DNA from 2 places in the Pantoea sp. S-LA4 genome. Region 2 is predicted to be linked to the other one. Evidence: predicted binding sites of a transcription regulator. Region 2 holds the regulator's gene; the other holds the start of a gene.
The links. The regulator PhoB, encoded in region 2, activates phosphate uptake and scavenging genes when phosphate is short. The targets are predictions, from matches to a motif close to CTGTCATAAAACTGNCNNAT.
Positions count from the first base shown of each region.

Region 1: the regulator PhoB is predicted to act here: its motif matches at 5,789-5,808, upstream of glpT (glycerol-3-phosphate transporter).

Region 1 covers NZ_JBTLRC010000002.1:4,014,407-4,021,286, forward strand. The annotation lists gene rhtC (threonine export protein RhtC) at 1-586, shown strand, start outside; gene ACX3P5_RS19660 (DUF1460 domain-containing protein) at 801-1,610, shown strand; gene rhtB (homoserine/homoserine lactone efflux protein) at 1,672-2,295, opposite strand; partial or broken gene pldB (lysophospholipase L2) at 2,409-3,386, shown strand; gene yigL (sugar/pyridoxal phosphate phosphatase YigL) at 3,453-4,253, shown strand; gene glpT (glycerol-3-phosphate transporter) at 4,303-5,643, opposite strand; gene ACX3P5_RS19685 (carboxylate/amino acid/amine transporter) at 6,018-6,880, shown strand, end outside.
Region 2 covers NZ_JBTLRC010000002.1:670,874-677,753, forward strand. The annotation lists gene ACX3P5_RS03930 (AAA family ATPase) at 1-2,196, opposite strand, end outside; gene sbcD (exonuclease subunit SbcD) at 2,193-3,392, opposite strand; gene phoB (phosphate response regulator transcription factor PhoB) at 3,588-4,277, shown strand; gene phoR (phosphate regulon sensor histidine kinase PhoR) at 4,292-5,605, shown strand; gene ACX3P5_RS03950 (PstS family phosphate ABC transporter substrate-binding protein) at 5,625-6,545, shown strand; gene ACX3P5_RS03955 (cobalamin-independent methionine synthase II family protein) at 6,739-6,880, shown strand, end outside.

The sequences.
Region 1 (6,880 bases), 3.3 Mb from region 2:
GGTGGCTCTGATGAGCCCCGGCCCCGATTTCTTTTTCGTGTCTCAGACTGCCGCCAGCCGATCGCGCAAAGAGGCGATGATGGGCGTGCTGGGCATTACGCTCGGGATTGTGGTCTGGGCCGGTGTGGCGCTGATGGGCCTGCATCTGATTCTGGAGAAAATGGCCTGGCTGCATCAGATCATTATGGTCGGCGGCGGCCTTTATCTGCTGTGGATGGGCTGGCAGCTGATGTGCTCAGCGCGTCAGCGTCACAAACAGCCGCAGCAGGATGAGCCGGTGGTTGAGCTGCCGAAACGCGGCATGAGCTTTATCAAAGGGCTGCTGACCAATCTGTCGAATCCGAAAGCGATCATCTACTTCGGCAGCGTATTTTCCCTGTTTGTCGGTGACGACGTCGGTGCAGCGGAGCGCTGGGGGCTGTTTTTACTGATTGTCGGCGAAACCTTTGCCTGGTTCGCGCTGGTGGCTGCCATTTTCGCGATGCCGTGGATGCGCAATAAGTATCAGCGGTTAGCCAAGTGGGTGGATGGCATGGCAGGCGTGCTGTTTGCCGGCTTTGGTATTCATCTGATCATCTCTCGTTAATCCCGCCAGGTTATGCCGGAGCGCGCGTGGCGCATCCGGCATACACTTCACTTCTCCTCTCCCCGATATTTCATCTGAGTGACGGCTGTTACGCTCGGCGTCTGCCGATGGCGCGCTGTTGTAACCGCAGATAAATAGTCACTATTGGTTAATCAATGAAACCATCACCTCCGGTAAGGTCAGGTCTGCGGACTGTTTTTTCATGGAGAGGATGATGAGAGTCAACACCGCGTTATTGCTATTAGTGACGGCTTGTCTCAGCGCCTGCGCCTCGCACGATGCTGCCGATTACCGAGCCCCTGAATCGGCGAAAGCGGATAAAGTGTCGATGATCCTGGCGCAGGGGCTTCCGACGTCAGACCAGCAGCAGGGTGAAAGGATTAGCCAGATTTCTGCTGCTTTTCTCGGGACACCCTATCAAGCGAATACGCTGACAGGTTCGCCTGATACCCCTGAAGTGCTGGTGATCAATTTCAACGGTGTCGATTGTTTCACGCTGCTGGATTACGTGCAGGCGCTGAGCCGCAGCCACGATCGGGCCAGCTTTGAGGCTAACCTGATTCGAACCCGCTACGTTGACGTTGAGGTCAGCTATCTGAAGCGACGCCACTTTTTCTCCGACTGGTTCGCTGACCGTCCGCGCAATGCCAATGACATCACCCGCACCCTCAGCCCACAGGCGGTGACGGTAGTGAAGCAACTCAATCGTCAGGCCAACGGAACAGAACGGGTGCCGGGCCTGGGTGTGATATCACGCCACATTACCTACATCCCGGCCCAGGCAATCACACCTCAGGTGCTGGAGCAGATCCAAACCGGCGATTATGTAGGCGTTTACGCCACCCAGCAGGGGCTGGATGTCTCCCATGTGGGGATTGCTGTCCGGCATGATGGTCAGTTGTGGTTCAGGAACGCCTCCTCCCTGGCCGCCAATCGCAAAGTTGTCGATACGCCATTCAGGGAATATATGCGTTCAAAACCGGGCATGATGGTACTGCGTGCGGTGCCACTGACAGCGCCGTAGCGAAGAAGGGGAAGAAGGGATAATCTTTCGCGCCGACCTGAGTGCGTCGGCGCGTCAGGGATTAAGCGATTTTTCTGGCGCTGGCCAGCAGCGCACCCACCGCCATAAACAGCCCGCCAAAAATACGGTTCATCAGCTTCATCTGCTTCGGCCCTTTGATCCAGCCTGCAATGCGCGTCGCTAACGTGGCGTAGCCAATCATCACGATAATATCGACCACCACGGTGGTGACGCCCAGCACCAGATACTGCATCAGCAGCGGCTGGTGTGGCTGGATAAACTGCGGAAACAGCGCGGCAAGAAAAACGATGCTTTTCGGGTTGGTCAGGTTGACCAGCACCGCGCGTTTGAACAGGCGACGGCGTGGCATCGCTTTAGCCACCGCATCAAGATCGATGCCGCCCGCGGACCGCCACTGCTGAATGCCGAGCCACACCAGATAGGCGGCACCGGCCCATTTCAGGATTTCAAACGCCAGCAGCGACTGGGAAAACAGCGCCCCCAGACCGATACCCACCAGCACGATGTGCAACGCCAGGCCGACCTGCAAACCGGAAATAGAGGCCACCGTGCCGCGATAGCCGTGGCTGATGCCGGTACTCATGGTGTTGATTGCGCCGGAACCGGGCGACAGGCTTAAAATTGTGGTGGTCAGCAGATAGGTCAGCCACCATTCGATGGTCATGGGTTGCGCTCTCTTTGGCGGCAGAATTGTGACACAATACGCCAGAAATAAGCGCGGCGCTATGGCCGACGTACCGCATTAAAGACTCTTTTTTCCGGTCATCAGGGGGGCGAATGAATCAACATAAAGCCAGTTGGTTGCAACGAGAAAAAGCCTTTGCTGCCTTTGCTACCGGGCCGCTGCTCGACTTCTGGCACCGCCGTGAGGAACGTGAGTTTATCGGCGTCGGGAATCTCACTCTGCGCTATGTGCGTTTCACCTCTCCGCAACATCGGCGTGTCATCCTGATCGTGCCTGGCCGCATTGAGAGTTACATAAAATATCCTGAGCTGGCGTACGATCTGTTTCATTGTGGTTTCGACGTGGTGATCCTCGATCATCGCGGTCAGGGCCGATCCGATCGTTTGCTGGAAGATTCACACCGTGGTCATGTGGCTGAATTTACCCACTACGTCGACGATCTGGAAACGCTCTACCTGAAAGAGATTGTCAGCGGTCACTACCAGCAGCGTTATGCACTGGCCCACTCTATGGGCGGGGCGATTTTAACGCTGTTTCTGGCGCGCCAGCCGCAGGCTTTCCATGCGGTTGCGCTGGTGGCACCGATGTTTGGCATTGCGCTGCCGTTGCCCTCTTTCCTGGCGCACCGGATCCTCGACTGGGCTGAGAAACGGCCGGCACTGCGTGATGGCTACGCGCTGGGTACCGGACGCTGGCGTGCGCATCCGTTTGGCATCAACCGGCTGACGCACAGCGCCGAGCGTTATCGCCGCAGCCTGCGTTTTTATGCGGACGATCCGGCGATTCGCGTGGGTGGCCCGACGTATCACTGGGTGCGCGAAGGCATTCATGCGGGTCGCAACATCATCAGCCAGGCCGATAAAATCACTACGCCGCTGCTGTTGCTGCAGGCCAGTGATGATCAGGTGGTGGATAACCGCTCGCAGGATCTCTTTTGTGCTGCCATGGCGGCGGCAGGTCATCCGTGCGAAGGGAATAAACCGCGCGTGATTAACGGTGCGCGTCATGAGATCCTGTTTGAAAAAGACAACATGCGCGCCGAAGCGCTTAATGCAGTGATCGACTTTTTTCATCGCATCGCTGACGTTCATTACCCGACTGGCTTCGGCCAGCAGAATCAGATACCCGAGGTTTTCATGTACCACATCGTTGCATCCGATCTGGATGGCACGCTGCTTTCTCCCGAACATCGCCTGACGCCTTTTGCGCGCGAAACGCTGCAACAGCTAGTCGCAAAGGATATTCATTTCGTGTTTGCCACCGGCCGCCATCATATTGATGTCGGACAGATGCGCGATAGCCTGGCTATCCCGGCGTACATGATCACTTCCAACGGCGCACGGGTGCATAATGCTCAGGGCGAGCTGGTGTTCAGCCATAACCTGGACGAAGACATCGCGAATGATCTGTTTGGTCTGCAGTATCATCACAGCGATATTCTGACCCACGTTTACCGTGATGATGAGTGGTTTGTCAGCCGTTCCCGTCCCGCTGAGCAGGATTACTTCCGTGAATCGGTATTCAACTATCAGGTCTATGAACCGGGTCTGTTGCCGACCGATAACATCAGTAAAGTCTTTTTTACCTGTGAAGATCCTGAGCATCTGATCCCGATGGAGCAGGCGATTGAAGCGCGCTGGGGCGATCGGGTTAACGTCAGTTTTTCACTGCCGACCTGCCTCGAAGTGATGGCGGGTGGCGTATCGAAAGGGCATGCGCTGGAGGCCGTAGCGAAGCAGCTGGGCCATACGCTGCATAGCTGTATCGCCTTTGGCGACGGCATGAATGATGTGGAGATGCTGAGCATGGCGGGTAAGGGCTATATCATGCAGAACGCCCATCAGCGGCTGAAAGATACCTTGCCGGAGCTGGATGTGATCGGTTCGAATGCCGATGATGCGGTGCCACAGACGCTGCGCACGCTCTACCTTTCCTGAGGATATCGCGCAAACAAAGGGCCGGTTAACCGGCCCTTTTTTATTGCCGTCAGGCCAGTTTCTGCTTGTGTTTATGCTCGCTGACCATGGTCAGCAACAGCAGGATCACCGCCAGTACGCAGCCGGCAATCATCACCAGAAAACCGCCGTCCCAGCCAAAGTAGTCAACGGTGTAACCGACAATGGCGCTGGCCGCCACCGAACCGCCCAGATAACCAAACAGGCCGGTAAAACCTGCGGCGGTGCCGGCGGCTTTCTTGGGTGCCAGCTCCAGCGCGTGCAGGCCAATCAGCATTACCGGACCATAAATCAGGAAGCCAATCACGATCATACAGGCCATATCAACGCCAGGATTGCCCGCCGGGTTCAGCCAGTAAATCACCGTGGCGATCGTCACCAGCGTCATAAAGAACACGCCGGTGGCCCCGCGGTTACCGCGAAACACTTTGTCTGACATCCAGCCACATAACAGCGTGCCCGGAATACCGGCATACTCATACAGGAAGTAGGCCCAGGAGGACTTATCCAGCGTGAAGTGCTTCACCTCTTTCAGGTAGGTCGGCGACCAGTCGAGAATGCCGTAGCGCAGCAGATAGACAAAAACGTTCGCCAGCGCGATGTACCACAGCAGTTTGTTAGGCAGCACATATTTCATGAAGATTTGCTTAGCAGTTAACTCCTCTTCATGACTGGCATCGTAATCTGGCGGATAGTCGTTTTTATACTCTTCGATCGGCGGCAGGCCACAGGATTGGGGCGTGTCGCGCATCAGGGCAAACGCGAAGAGCGCAATCAGGATGGCACCAAAGGCGGGCATATAGAGTGCCGCTTTCCAGTCGTTGAACCACGCCATGCCAAGCAGGAACAGCAGCGGTGGCAGGCCGCCGCCGACGTTATGGGCGCAGTTCCACACCGAGACAATGCTGCCGCGCTCCTTCTGCGACCACCAGTGCACCATGGTACGACCGCACGGTGGCCAGCCCATGCCCTGGAACCAGCCGCAGACAAACAGCAGCACGAACATCACCATAATGCTGGAGGTGGCCCAGGGCACGAATCCCATAAACAACATCACCGCCGCGGCCAGGATCAGTCCGGCTGGCAGGAAGACGCGCGGATTCGAGCGATCGGATACTGAGCCCATGATGAATTTCGAGAAGCCATAGGCGATCGAAATGCCTGACAGGGCGAAACCGAGATCGCCACGTGAAAAGCCTTGCTCGACCAGATAGGGCATCGCGAGCGCAAAGTTTTTTCTGACCAGATAGTAGGCGGCATAGCCAAAAAAGATCCCAATAAAAATTTGCCAGCGCAGACGACGGTAGAGCGGATCGACGCGATCCGCTGCTACCTGCGGCTGACGTGGTGCAGGTTTAAAAATACTCAGCATCAGTGAGGCCCTCCAGGGCACATTATGGTTTTTTACATTCCCAGCGGTGGGGTCAAAAAAAGACAAAAAGAAATGGCGACGTGATGTTCCATTTCGCGCAAAGAATAAAATTAGTGACCTGACGTTACTGTGATGCGTGACACATTTGTTACAGTTTTATTACAGCGCCGAGCGAAAGTGATCACCATATGGTTTATTTCGCGCATTCGGGGAAAAACGTCGCCAGCAGGAGACGGGGATGTTACAGCGGGGTTGAGCTGTTGCAGCAGTTGCGCATTGTTTGCTTTAAAAGTTATCGGATGTAAACCAGATAGTGCAGCTGATCGACAGCACATTGTTTACACTGACGCTCTGTTAACTTCGGGGTCGTTACCGTGTTCTTATTGATCATCACCACTATTCTGTGGGCTTTTTCGTTCAGCCTGATTGGCGAGTATCTTGCCGGCCAGGTAGACAGCTGGTTTTCTGTACTGATGCGCCTGGCGCTGGCCGCAATAGTCTTTTTGCCTTTTCTGCGCTGGCGCGGTTACCGTCCCTCAACTCTGCTGCTCTATATGCTGGTCGGGATGTTGCAGTTAGGAGTGATGTATCTGCTGAGCTTTGAAGCCTACCTCTATCTCAGCGTGTCGGAATTTTTGCTGTTTACGGTGATGACGCCGCTCTATGTGACCCTGATCTATGACCTGATTAGCCGCCGTCCGCTGCGGATCGGCTATATCTTCAGCGCGCTGCTGGCGGTCGCCGGGGCGGCCATTATCCGCTATGACAAGGTCAGCGATAATTTCTGGGTTGGCCTGCTGCTGGTGCAGCTGGCGAACATCTGCTTTGCTGCCGGTATGGTGGGGTACAAGCGTCTGCAGGAGACCCGTCCGATGCCGCAGCACACCGCCTTTTCCTGGTTCTACCTTGGCGCAGTGGTGATTGCGGTCATCGCCTGGTTCATCTGGGGCAATCCGCAGAAACTCCCGACCACCTCGCTGCAATGGGGCATTCTGGTCTGGCTGGGCGTGGCCGCTTCGGGTCTCGGCTACTTTATGTGGAACTATGGTGCGACCCAGGTTGATGCCGGCACGCTGGGCATCATGAATAACATGCACGTCCCCGCCGGACTGCTGGTTAACCTGGCGATCTGGCAGGAGAAGCCGCACTGGCCGAGCTTTATCGCCGGCGCGCTGGTGATCCTCGCCTCGCTGTGGGTGCATAAGCGCTGGGTGGTGGGGCGCAGTGACCGGTTATA
Region 2 (6,880 bases):
CTGAAGATGATGGTCTTTAGCCGCCTGGCGCGCCTGTTCAGCGGTTTCCAGCGCCAGCCGTTGCTGCTCAAGCTGCTGTTCCCGTTCACTTTGCTGCTGCTGCCACTGGGCTAATGCGTCAGCGTCTGACAAGGTGAAGGTAAGTGCCAGCTCACCGCTGAGCGCCTGCCATTGCTGCTCCAGCGCGGTGATGTGCCGCTGGGTTTCTGCAATATCGTCGCGCAGCGACTGCTGCTGGATCGCCGACTGTTTCAGTTGCTCTTTTTTGGCGGTGCCCGCTTCGCGAAGCGCGTCGACCTGCTGTTGCAGAGCCGCACGCCGCTGCTGACTGGCACTGATTTCCAGCGTGCTGTAAGCCTCAATCGCCGGATGGCTGCAGGAGCCGCACAGCGGGCAGGGCTGGTCAGGCGTCAGCTGGGCGCGATAGTGCGACAGATCGGCAATCTGCTGCTCCAGCGCGCAAATTTTCTCCACATCGTCCAGCTGCTGTTTTTCGCGTTTCCACTGATCGCGCAGGCTCTGTAATTCCACCTCCGCCTGCTGGTGGGCCTTTTCCAGCCCGGCCAGCTGCTGCTGGCGCTGACTCTGTTGCCGATGCAGCGGTTGCCACTGAGTCGAGAGCAGCAGCAGCTGCTGGCGCGCCGCGCGGCTGGCGTGCAGCTGGCTCAGCGCTTCACGCAGCGCCGCTGGCGGGTGCTGCTCCTGGAGCGAAGTTAGTGCTTGCTCCGCTTGCAGCAGCGCCTGCGCAGCGGCCTGTTCGGCTTGCTGGCGCGGTAATGCTTGCTGCGCCTGCTGCTCCCGTTCGGCCTGCTGCGCCGCGATCTTCTGCTGCTGTTGCTGCTGCTGTTGGGCCAGTCCGGCCAGCGTCGCTTCACGCTGCGCCAGCTGGGCGAAGCGTTCCTGCCACAGCGGCAGCAAAGCGCCCCATTGCGCCATATCGGCTAACTGCTGTCGCAGGGTTTGTTGCCCGGCGATCGCCTGTTGTAACGCGGTTAGCTGGCGGGTCTGTTCCGTTAACGCGCTTTGGGTCTGATCGTACTGCTGCTGCTGGCGATCTTTTTCCTGCTGCTGCCGGGTCAGCTGTTGTTGCAGCACGCGCAGTGACTGATCAAGCGGGATGACCTGTTCGTTGAGCAGGCTCTCCTGCTGCTGCTGTTGCTGGTGCGCCTGTTCAGCGGTGGCCTGCGCCGCGGCGGTAAGCTGCTGCTGGCGCTGTTGTTCAGTCTGCGCCCGCTGATGGGCCTCGGTGAGCTGCTGCTGGCGGCCGCGCACTTCATGCTGCTCCTGCGCCAGCTGGTCGCGCTGTTGCAGAGCTGGCCGCAGTTTTTCAGCCGGTTCGCTGCGCGCCAGTCGCTGCCGATCCGCTTCGGCGGCCTGTGCTGCTGCTTCAGCCTGCTGCAGAGCCGTGTTCGCCGTGGCGATCTCCTGCTCTAATTGCAGCGCCTGTTGCTGCCACTGCTGCTGCTGCTGAGCCTGCTGATAGTCGCGGCTCAGCGTCTGTTCCGCCTCGCTCAGCCGGGCGATCTGCTGTTGCAGCGCGGTGCGTGTTTCATCATCCAGCAGCGCCATCGCTCCCGCCCGGCTGCGCAACAGATCCAGCGCGGTCCTGGCCTCTTTATGACGTTCATAGATCGCCGTGGAGATCAGGCCGTAAATTTCGGTGCCGGTCAGCTCCTCCAGCAGTTCGGCACGTTCGCTGGCTTTGGCGTTGAGGAAAGCGGCGAACTGGCCCTGTGACAGCATCATAGAGCGGGTAAAGCGTTCAAAGTCGAGACCGGAGAGGGTCTCGATCAGCCTGAGCTTGTCGCCGACCTTGTCGGCGACGATGGTGTCATCGGCACAGCGCGCCAGCTCAACCCGTGGTGCCTGCAATTTGCCGTCGGCGGTGCCGCGGGCGCGGTTCTGGCTCCAGAAGGCGCGCCAGGCTTCGCCTTTGATCTCAAATTCGACTTCGGCCAGACACTCGGCGCAGTCGCGGGTCATCAGCGCATTCTGACTCTGGGAAATGGCACCGAGGCGCGGCGTCTGGTGATAGAGCGCCAGACAAATAGCATCCAGCAGGGTGGTTTTGCCTGCGCCGGTTGCGCCGGTAATCGCGAACAGGCCGTTGCTGGCAAAGGGTTCGGCACGGAAATCGATAAACCATTCGCCGCGCAGTGCGTTGAGGTTTTTAAAGCGTAGCGTGAGGATCTTCATTGTGGCTCCCTGATATCGGCCAGCGTCTGGCGGAATAGCGTGGTCATCTGGTCGATCTGCTGCGGCTGCAGTTCGCTATCCAGCGCCAGCCGACGGGCAAACACCTCTTCCACTTTCAGCTCGCTCAGGGTTTCGTTATCCAGCCGCGCCAGGCTGTGCTGACGCTGCTCACGGCTGCGGCGTAACAGTAAGACTTCCACCGGCAGTTCTGCGGTGAGGGTTTCCACCTGTCGCTGCAGATCGCTGAGGTACTCCTGGGTCGTGACTTCGATATCCAGCCAGGTCGGCTTTTCCTGCGGCACGTCGCTGAATGCGCTGAGCTGCTGCGCAATCTGCGCCAGCGAGCCTTTCAGCACCTGCATCGGCTGCACCTGCGGCACCACCAGCGGGCTCACTGATTGCAGACCGCTGGCGGTAAATTCCAGCAGGAAGACGCTTTTTTCACTGCCCAGCTCATCAAAACTGAGCGGAATCGGCGAGCCGCTGTAGCGGATATGCTCACTGCCCGCTACCCGCTGAGCACGATGAATGTGGCCCAGCGCGATGTAATCAGCGTCCGGAAAGGCGGAGGCCGGAAAGGCGTCCAGCGTGCCGATATAGATGTCACGCACCGAGTCGCTCTGGCTGACGCCGACGGTGGTGAGATGGCCGGTCGCCACGATCGGCAGTGCCGGCTCCAGCGCCCGTGCGGCGGCAACGCGCTGCTGATAGTGGTGAGCAATCGCCTCCAGCAGCGACGTCTGCTTGTCACGTCCGGACTGACCGGCGCGGCTGCGCAGGATGTCGCGCGGTCGCAGGTAAGGAATGGCGCACAGCCGCACGCCCGGTTCGCCCTGACGGGTAGTGAGCACCATCACGTCACTCTCCGCCTGCGGCGTGGCGATCACCCGGGTATTCAGACAGGCGAGCAGCTCGCGCGACTCATTGAGCGTCGCCACCGAGTCGTGATTACCCGCCAGCACAATCAGCTGGCAGCCGCTGGGTTGCAGCGCCACCACAAAGCGGTTGAACATTTCGCGCGCGTAGCTGGGCGGGGTGCCGGTATCGAACAGATCGCCGGCGACGATTAACGCATCCACCTGATGCTGTTCAATCTGGATCAACAGCCAGTCGAGAAACGCCTGATGTTCCGCCGCCCGACTTTTGTTGTAAAAGAACTGCCCCAGATGCCAGTCCGCAGTATGAATGATGCGCATAAGAGTCCCTGCCGTTGTGATTCGCCCGGCGATTATACTGGCTCTGCGGCCAAAGCAAAAAATTGTCGCTGCGCTGTCATAAATGATTACCAACGGGGTTACAGGCGGGTTATGTTTTTCATAAAAGTGTCACAAATCTGACGCATAATGGCGCCGCGAATCTCAGTGACAGCCGTCATATCAGCAGGAGTAATAATGGCTAAGCGCATTTTGGTTGTGGAAGATGAAGCCCCAATCCGTGAAATGTTGTGTTTTGTTCTGGAGCAGAACGACTATCAGCCAATCGAGGCGGAAGATTATGACAGCGCAGTGGGTAAGCTGATTGAACCCTGGCCCGATCTGATCCTGCTGGACTGGATGTTACCTGGCGGCAGCGGCATTCAGTTTATCAAACACCTGAAACGCGAAGCGATGACCCGTGATATCCCGGTGATGATGCTGACCGCCCGCGGTGAAGAGGAAGACCGGGTGCGCGGGCTGGAAGTCGGTGCTGACGATTACATCACCAAGCCTTTTTCGCCGAAAGAGCTGATGGCGCGCATCAAAGCGGTCATGCGCCGTATCTCTCCGATGGCGGTGGAAGAGGTGATTGAGATGCAGGGGCTGAGTCTGGATCCTTCATCGCATCGGGTGATGTCGGAAACCACGCCGCTGGAAATGGGACCGACCGAATACAAACTGCTGCACTTCTTTATGACGCACCCGGAGCGGGTCTACAGCCGCGAACAGTTGCTGAACCACGTCTGGGGCACCAATGTGTATGTTGAAGATCGTACCGTCGATGTTCACATTCGCCGTTTACGTAAAGCGCTGGAAGTCTCCGGCCACGATCGCATGGTACAAACCGTCCGTGGAACAGGGTATCGTTTCTCTGCCCGCTACTAAACGGAGTTTTCACCGTGCTGGAACGCCTCTCCTGGAAGAGATTACTGTCAGAACTGCTGCTGGCCTGTTTGCCTGCGTTGCTGCTCGGTCTGCTGTTCGGCTATCTGCCGTGGTGGCTGCTGCTGAGCGTGCTGGCGGTGCTGCTGTGGCATTTTCACAACCTGATGCGGCTGTCGCACTGGTTGTGGCTCGATCGTACCATGACGCCGCCTGCCGGACGCGCCAGCTGGGAACCGCTGTTTTACGGGCTTTATCAGATGCAGTTACGCAACCGGCGGCGGCGGCGTGAGCTCGGCAACCTGATTAAACGCTTTCGCAGCGGCGCCGAGTCGCTGCCGGATGCGGTGATCCTCACCACCGAAGAGGGCACCATCTTCTGGTGCAACGGGCTGGCGCAACAGCATCTCGGGCTACGCTGGCCGGAAGATAATGGCCAGAACATCCTTAACCTGCTGCGTTACCCGGAGTTCTCGCGCTATATCCGCCAGCGTGATTTCGATAAGCCGTTAACGCTGGTGCTGAATAACCAGTATCACATGGAGTTTCGCGTCATGCCCTACAGCGAAGGGCAGTGGCTGCTGGTGGCGCGCGACGTGACGCAGATGCATCAGCTGGAAGGCGCGCGGCGTAATTTCTTTGCCAACGTCAGCCATGAGCTGCGGACTCCGCTGACGGTGCTGCAGGGCTATCTGGAGATGATGAACGACTCGGTGATGAACGAGCGTTCGCGCGGCAAAGCGCTGCACACCATGTCGGAGCAGACGCGCCGCATGGACAGCCTGGTCAAACAGCTGCTGACGCTGTCGCGAATTGAAGCCGCACCGGCGATCGACCTGAAAGAGAAGGTTGACGTGCCGGTGATGCTGAAGCTGCTGCAGCATGAGGCCGCGACCCTGAGCAACGGGCGGCACGACCTCCATTTCCATACCGACCCGCATCTGAAAGTGTTCGGCAACGATGAGCAGCTGCGCAGTGCTATCTCCAATCTGGTCTACAACGCGGTGAACCACACGCCAGACGGTACCCGCATCGATATCAGCTGGCTGCGCAGCAAGCAGGGCGCCACCTTCCGGGTCTGCGACAATGGACCGGGCATCGCCGCGGAACATATTCCCCGTCTCACCGAGCGCTTCTACCGGGTCGATAAAGCGCGATCGCGCGCCACCGGCGGCAGCGGGCTGGGGCTGGCGATCGTGAAACATGCCCTGAGCCACCATAATGCGCGGCTGGATATCACCAGCGTGCCGCATCAGGAGACCTGTTTTACCTTTACCCTGCCAGCAAGGTTGATTGTCAGCGGTGGGATGCAGGAGAATGCCGTTCATTAATCGCTGCCGGATCTCCCTGATGCGCCTCTTTCTTTTATTGATCGTTACGCTGCTGCCGGGCATGGCGCTGGCACAGTCCGGCGCGCTGTCGGGCAACCTCAGCAGCGTTGGCTCCGATACTCTCGGTTATCTGATGACGCTGTGGGGTGAGGATTTCAGCCGACAGGCACCGGGGGTCAATGTGCAGGTGCAGGCATCCGGCTCCTCGACCGCACCCACGGCGCTGGCGGCTGGCGCCGCGCAGCTCGGCCCGATGAGCCGGCCGATGCAGGCAGATGAGCGTCAGGCGTTTGAAGCGCGCTATGGTTATCCGCCGCTGGCGGTGCCGGTGGCCATGGATGCGCTGGTGGTGGTGGTGAATCAGCGCAACCCGCTACAGCAGATCACGCCGCGTCAGCTCGACGCCATCTTCTCCATTACCCGACTGTGCGGCGCAACGTCAGTGCCTCAGCGCTGGGGCGATCTCGGAGCCCAGGGCGCCGGGTGGGCCCGACGACCCATCCAGCGCTACGGCCGCAACTCCGCCTCGGGCACCTGGGGTTTCTTCAAGCAGCAGGTGCTCTGTCAGGGCGATTTTCGCAACGACGTCGCGGAATTTCCCGGATCGGCGGCGGTGGTGCAGGCGGTGGCCGGCAATCCCCGCAGCATTGGCTACGCCAGTTTTGGCTTCCATCTCAGCGGCGTAAAGATGCTGTCGGTGGTTAACCCGCAGGGCGAAGCTGTGCCACCCGATGCGGAAGCGATCCGCAGCGGCCGCTATCCGTGGGCGCGTCCGCTCTATCTCTACGTCAACAAGGCACCGGGTAAGCCGTTACCGCCGCTGGTCGCCGCCTTTCTGCAACAGGTGCTCTCGGTGCAGGGACAGCGTCGCGTCAGCGAAGCGGGTTACCTGCCGCTCTCTGATCGTCAGATGGCAGAGGCACGCGCAGCGCTGCACTGATGGTAACGGCGATGCGCTGCCGCCTTGCTGCCATCAACATGAATTTTCTTCACGTCTGTTGAATTTTCTTCTGTTGCAACGGAACGCAACCCATGTCACTCTCCGCTTAGACGTTTAGCCATCCAGATGGCTATTTATATCAGAATGCAATTATTTCCTGCCGTAACCATCGGCAGGCGAGTCAGGAGTGATCATGCAAAGACAAACCGCCCCCTTTCGTGCCGATACCGTTGGCAGTTTCCTCCGTCCCGCCGCCATTAAGCAGGCGCGTGAGCAGTTTGCTGCCGGAGAGATTGATGCCGCCGCCCTGCGCCAGGTTGAAGATGACGCCATTC